Simiduia agarivorans SA1 = DSM 21679: one gene and its partner. The protein of the gene in region 2 interacts with the protein of the main gene of each other region in a pairwise test. Links are inferred from orthologs where the notes say so. Each region holds a gene or a part of one and is shown on either strand. Other genes may lie near its edges.

The links.
Region 1: the proteins of grpE (region 2) and M5M_RS06685 interact in binary tests that used the Escherichia coli proteins (3 or more experiments, as listed by UniProt). The link is inferred for Simiduia agarivorans SA1 = DSM 21679 from one-to-one orthologs.

What each region holds. Positions count from the first base shown.
Region 1 is NC_018868.3:1,517,010-1,520,230, forward strand. The notes cover bases 102-3,004. They hold M5M_RS06685 (Nramp family divalent metal transporter), read right to left. Parts: upstream 2,194-3,004; coding sequence 1,009-2,193; downstream 102-1,008. Other genes in these bases: M5M_RS06680 (GGDEF domain-containing protein), read right to left, coding at 102-969; M5M_RS06690 (FdhF/YdeP family oxidoreductase), read left to right, coding at 2,331-3,004. In the rest of the region: more of M5M_RS06680, read right to left, coding at 1-101; more of M5M_RS06690, read left to right, coding at 3,005-3,221. UniProt on the Escherichia coli protein: H(+)-stimulated, divalent metal cation uptake system. Involved in manganese and iron uptake. Can also transport cadmium, cobalt, zinc and to a lesser extent nickel and copper. Involved in response to reactive oxygen.
Region 2 is NC_018868.3:3,776,137-3,779,334, reverse strand. What follows is about bases 1-2,880. They hold grpE (nucleotide exchange factor GrpE), read right to left. Parts: upstream 1,783-2,880; coding sequence 1,219-1,782; downstream 1-1,218. Other genes in these bases: recN (DNA repair protein RecN), read left to right, coding at 1,978-2,880; dnaK (molecular chaperone DnaK), read right to left, coding at 1-1,093. Also shown: more of recN, read left to right, coding at 2,881-3,198. UniProt on the Escherichia coli protein: Participates actively in the response to hyperosmotic and heat shock by preventing the aggregation of stress-denatured proteins, in association with DnaK and GrpE. It is the nucleotide exchange factor for DnaK and may function as a thermosensor.

The DNA of each region.
Region 1 (3,221 bases), 2.3 Mb from region 2 along the record:
GACACCGAAACTCAGGGTTACGCGGATACGTGCGCCATGGCAGATGACATCCATGTCTGCCAGATAGCGCCTCACATGATCCATGCGGCGCTCAGCCATGGCCAGATTGATTTTGGGCAAGACTAACAAAAACTCTTCTCCACCCCAACGCACCACCAAATCCTCGCAGCGGGTTTCCGAGGCCAGAAACTGCGCCACACTTTTGAGAACCACATCGCCCACGTCATGGCCGTAGCGATCATTGATCGATTTAAAATGATCCACGTCTGCCAAAACAACGCAGCCACCTTGATACACCGGCGCAAAGGCACCCCCAAGGATGACCCGCTCCGAGACATAACGACGGTTTGGTAACTGGGTAAGCGCGTCTGTTTGCGCTGTGTGTTGCACCTCACTGTGCAGTTCAGCCACCTTGGACTGCGAATGGGAATGCACAAATTCCACCGCCAGGGTGATAATGCCCAGGCAGAAAAATGACACCACAAACCGGGTTCTTACCGACGCGGAATACTCGTATTGCAACAAAGGATTTTCCGGCCAATAAAGGATGTACAAAATTGCGCAGGAGAAAAGCGCAAGGATGTAACTGGCTGGCCTGAATCCTGCGGTAAAGATGGCTACGGTCATCATGGGATAGACCCACAGTATACCGGTACCGTCCACGCCCCCCGTACTGACCAAAAGTCCGCTGACTGCCGCCGTGACAAACGCCATGACAACGGCGGCACGGGAATAATTATGGCTGTAAAAAAGTACCAGCAGGTTCAGGATGCCAATGCCACCGGCGGTCAACAGAAAAACCGCTAACAGGTATCGGTCGTAAGCGTAGCTTAGCACGCCAAAAATCAGCAGAGTCGCGACACCCAGCGTGGTCAGTAAAACCACCAACAACACCCGCCGCCCGTCCTCCAGCGCCTGAAGATCGGTACCGCGCAATAACCGCCGGGAAAGGCTTTCTATCCAGTGCATTGTGCCAACCAAATCGCAATACACTGAGAGTGTAGCAGTTTAAAAAAGCTTCCAGAGCGCCAGCGCACTGACCACTAACGCAATCACCACACCCACGCCATTGGCCAGCCAACCATTGACGTGGTTACCCAGCAACTGCCGGTTATTCATGACCCAGAGCAGGAATACGGCGACGACCGGCAACAGGAAACCGTTAAACGCCTGGGCGAATACAATGGCCGTCACCGGCTTGATACCAAGCGATGCCAGGGTTGTGCCTACCACCACGACCACCAACGCCACCCAACGTTTCACCTGGGCTGCCTTGGGATGGTCGCGGCCCAGTGCCCCCGCCACCGCGTAACCCGCCGCCAGGGGCGCGGCAATAGCACTGCTCAAACCGGCGGCAAATAAACCGGCGGCAAAACACCATCGAGACCAGCTGCCTAACAAAGGTTCCAATTGGGTTGCCATGGCCACCCCACTGAAGCCTTCCGAGCGGCCAAAAAACGCCACTGCCGCCGTGCTCATGATGGCGAGCGTAATAAGCCCACCCAACCCCACGCTCCAGGCCGCATCGGCACGGGCCAGTGAAATTGCCTCCCCCGCAGGCAGGCGACCCCATTTTTCCTGCACGCTGGATGCATGCAAAAACAGGTTATAGGGAACTACTGTGGTGCCAATCAGTGCCAAGGCGGTCACCGCGGACCCTTCCGGCAATCCCGGTGCCAGCCCGCCCGCAATGGCGCCCCAATCGGGTTCTGCCGCCAGGAACGTCAACAGGAATACAGCACTCATCAGCAGCACCAGAACCACCAGCACGCGCTCGAGTAACAGGTATGAATTCGCCATCAGCAATGCAAATGCCAGCCCGCCAATCAACAGCGCCCAAGGGCCCTGCCCCCAAAGGGATTCAAGCGCAATGGAGGCACCCACAATATTGCCGCCCTCATACGCCGCGTTGCCAAACCCGATCGCAGCCAGTACCAAGCCCACACACGCCCAGCCCAACCAGGGGTGCCCCATCTGGCCCCGCAAGGCTTCGGTCAGCCCTTTGCCCGTGGCCAGGCCCAGGCGCGCGGCCATTTCCTGCAATACCCAGGTGGCCAGCACCGAAAACACCAACGCCCATAACAGCGCATAGCCAAAATTGGCACCCGACATACTGGCAGTGGTTACAGTACCGGGTCCGATAAATGCGGCGGCGACCAGAAACCCCGGCCCAAAACGGTTTTTAAATGACATGGTTTGTCTGCATCTGGTGGAAAACAGCATGTTAACTATTGCCCTGTGGATCGCCAACCCGTGTGAGCGGCACGACCTGTGGCGTCCTTTCTCACTACGCCAATCCACGGTATGGTTGAGCCCTTACCGGAGGATCTATGCGCAACCCATCCACACTCAAAGGCGGCGGACTGGAAAAAGTCCTGTACACCCTCAATACCGCCAGAAAAATGGGAGTCACCGCTTCCGCCAAAGCGCTCACCGCCAACAATGCCTGCAAAGCCTGCGGCCTCGGCATGGGCGGCCAACGCGGTGGCATGACCAACGAACAAGGGTTGTTTCCGTCCGTATGCAACAAAAGCGTGCAGGCACAATCCACCGATATTCAACCGGAAATTCCGCGGGCGATATTCAATCATCCGTTAAGTGAGCTGCAACAGCTGGACGGCTATCAGGTAGAACATCTGGGACGGCTCAATACCCCGCTGTATAAAACCGCCGGGGCTGACCGGCTGGAACCCATCAGCTGGGATCAGGCGTTGGCCATTGCCCGTGAACGCTTTGTGCATTGTGTACCGGAGCGATTTTTCGCCTACGCCTCCGGCCGGTCATCCATGGAAGCCGGCTTCATACTGCAACTGTTGGCGCGCGCCAAGGGCACCAACAATGTCAACAACTGTTCCTATTTCTGCCACCAGGCAACCGGCGTGGCACTCACCCAGGCGGTAGGTTCGGGCACGGCCAGTGTGCAATTGGATGATTTGGATCACTGCGATACGGTGATTCTGGCAGGTGCCAATCCGGCCTCGAATCACCCGCGCCTGATTCACAAATTGCGCGCAGTGCGCGAACGCGGTGGCCGGGTGATTGTGATCAACCCCATGAAAGAACCGGGGCTGGTGCGTTTTGCCAATCCGAAAAGTTTACGGTCACTCGCCACCGGCGGCGATGCCATCGCCACCGATTACCTGCAGCCCAAAACCGGTAGCGACTTATGGTTGTTTGCCGGGCTGGCAAAAACCGTATTGCATCTGAAAAAAGAAAACACC
Region 2 (3,198 bases):
CATCCTTGCGCGGCTCTTTGCCGAAGAATTCGGTCACGTATTTCTGTACCAGCGGCATACGGGTCTGACCGCCCACCAGAATCACGTCGTTGATCTCGCCCACAGACAGGTCGGCGTCGGCAATGGCCTGCTTCACCGGCTCCATAGAGCGCTTCACCAGATCTTCGACCAGTGACTCCAGCTTGGCGCGGGTCAGCTTCACCACCAAGTGCTTGGGACCGGTGGCATCAGCGGTGATGTAGGGCAGGTTCACTTCAGTCTGCTGGCTGGAAGACAGCTCGATCTTGGCCTTTTCTGCAGCCTCTTTCAGACGCTGCAGTGCCAGTGGATCGTTGTGCAGATCAATGCCGTTGGACTTTTTGAACTCGTCCGCCAGGTAGTCGATCAGGCGCAGGTCGAAATCTTCACCCCCCAGGAAGGTGTCACCGTTGGTGGCCAGCACTTCAAACTGGTGCTCGCCATCCACGTCGGCGATTTCGATGATGGAGATATCGAAGGTACCGCCACCCAGGTCGTAAACCGCAATGGTGCGATCGCCTTTCACCTTGTCCATGCCGTAGGCCAGGGCCGCGGCAGTGGGTTCGTTGATGATGCGCTTCACTTCCAGACCGGCAATTTTACCGGCGTCTTTGGTGGCCTGACGCTGGGAATCGTTGAAGTAAGCCGGTACGGTAATTACCGCCTCGGTCACCGCTTCGCCCAGGTAGTCTTCGGCGGTTTTCTTCATCTTTTTCAGCACTTCGGCAGAAATCTGCGGCGGCGCCTTACGGTCACCCTTCACTTCTACCCAGGCATCACCATTGTCGGCGCCAACAATTTTGTAGGGCACCATTTTGATGTCTTTCTGCACTACGTCATCGGTGAACTTGCGGCCGATCAGGCGCTTCACCGCGAACAGGGTGTTAGTGGGGTTGGTGACGGCCTGGCGCTTGGCACTCTGGCCAACCAGTACTTCGCCATCTTCGGTGAAAGCGACGATTGAGGGCGTGGTGCGATCACCTTCCGCGTTTTCGATCACGCGGGTCTTGTCGCCTTCCAGAACGGACACACAAGAGTTGGTGGTGCCCAGGTCAATACCGATAATCTTGCCCATGGAAAAATCTCCGAATAAAAACTTGTTTCAAATGCGGCGCCGGTTCAGTCCAGCGCGGCCGGTTGTTTTGCCTTGTTCTCTATATTGGCGCTGTTTGCCAATTTTCAAGGCGTGATAACAGCAATTTATGGTGCCTTTGATACCACCACCATGGCCGGACGCACCAGGCGACCGTGCAGGGTGTAACCCTTCTGGAACACATCCATGACGGTATTGGGTTCCATGTCCGGGTTGGGCACCTGGGTCATGGCCTGGTGCAGATTGGGGTCAAACGGTTCGCCCACGGGGTTAATCTGGACCACCTGATGGCGCTTGAGACCGTCAATGAGACTTTTCAACGTCAACTCAAGCCCTTCGGCCACCGACTTCATCGCCTCGTCATCGGCGTTCACGTTGGCCAGGGCACGCTCGAGATTGTCGGCCACCACTAACATGTCCTGCACCAGTTTCTCCTGGCCGAACTTGTGGGCCTTCTCTACGTCCTGCTCCGCACGGCGACGGGCGTTCTGGGCCTCGGCAGCGGCGCGCAGCGCGGTGTCTTTTGCCTGCTGCAACTCGGCTTCAAGGCGCGCAATGTCGGCCTCCAGGCCCTGGGGTTCTGACAGCTCAACCTCCACATCCGGGCTGGCTTCGGCTTCTACCGCTACATCGGTTTCTTCAACGGGCGGCTTTTGTTGTTCAGTCGACACGCGTGTTCCCCTGTTCAAACTGGCTGATAAGTACTCTGATAAATGATTACTGCGGTGTGATTACCACAACCTGCAGCCTATATGGGGGCTCACACGCGCCATTCAAGTGTTATGCCGGGCTTGAAAAGCGCAAAAATTACTGTATAAATAAACACTGTTTACATATACATGGATTTTTCGCCCTGGTGACCGCTTATGTTAACGCTTCTGTGCATCCGCAATTTCACGTTGGTAGAGCAGCTGGATCTTGAACTGCACGACGGATTAACCGCCATTACCGGCGAGACCGGCGCAGGCAAATCACTGCTGCTGGATGCGCTGGGTATGGCGCTGGGCGAAAAAGCCGATGCCGATAAGGTACGGCATGGCTGTCAGCGGGCGGAAGTCAGCGCCACCTTTGATATCACCCAGTTACCCCGCGCCAACAAGTGGCTGAAAAACAATGATTTCGAGACCGATAGTGAGTGCATACTCCGTCGCACACTCACTGCTGAAGGGCGGTCACGGGCCTTCATCAACGGCCAGAGCGCAACACTGGCACAACTGAAAACCCTGGGCGAGCTGCTGTTGGATATTCACAGCCAGCACGCTCACCAGAACCTGCTCAAACCCGACCACCAACGCGCGCTTGTAGACCAGTTTGGCGGCCATACCAGCCTGTATCAGGCGGTCAAGGCCAGCTGGAAAGAGTGGCAATCACTTGCCGCTCAACTGCAGTACCAACGCGACAACGAGGCCGAGATGAGCGCGCGCAGCCAGCTGCTGCGCTATCAGGTAGAGGAGCTGGATCAACTCAACCTGCAGCCGGGCGAGCTGGAGCAACTGGAAAGCGAGCACCGGCAGCAGGCCAATGCGGAGCAAGTACTCACCAGCAGCCAGCAACTCGCGGCTCTGTGCAGCGATGACGAGCAGGGCCTGCTGGATGGGCTGCGCAAAGGCTTATGGCTACTGCGGGAGCTGCCCGATAAATCGAGCCAATTGCAAGAAGCAGAGCAATTGCTGATCAACGCTCAGATACACATCGAGGAAGCCGTCAGCGCCATCGAGCACCACATCGACAGTTTTGAAGCCGACCCGGAACGCCTGCAATGGCTGGAGGCCCGCCTCGACAGCATTTACCAGATCGCGCGTAAACACCGCGTCAGCCCCGGACAGCTGACAGAGTTACATCAGCAGTTGGCGGAAGAACTGGCGCCGCTGGCGGCAGCAGAAGGCGGCCTGGATGGCCTTGCCCACGCTACCGCAGAGGCTGAGCTTAATTACCGCAAGCTGGCCACAGAGTTGTCGCAACAGCGTAAGCAGGCCGCCACCCAGTTATCACGTGGCATCAATCGTCAATTACAACAATTGAGCATGGCCGGCGCGCTGGTGGATATCGCCGTCACCGACGCCGACGCTTCGGCGACCGGTACCGAT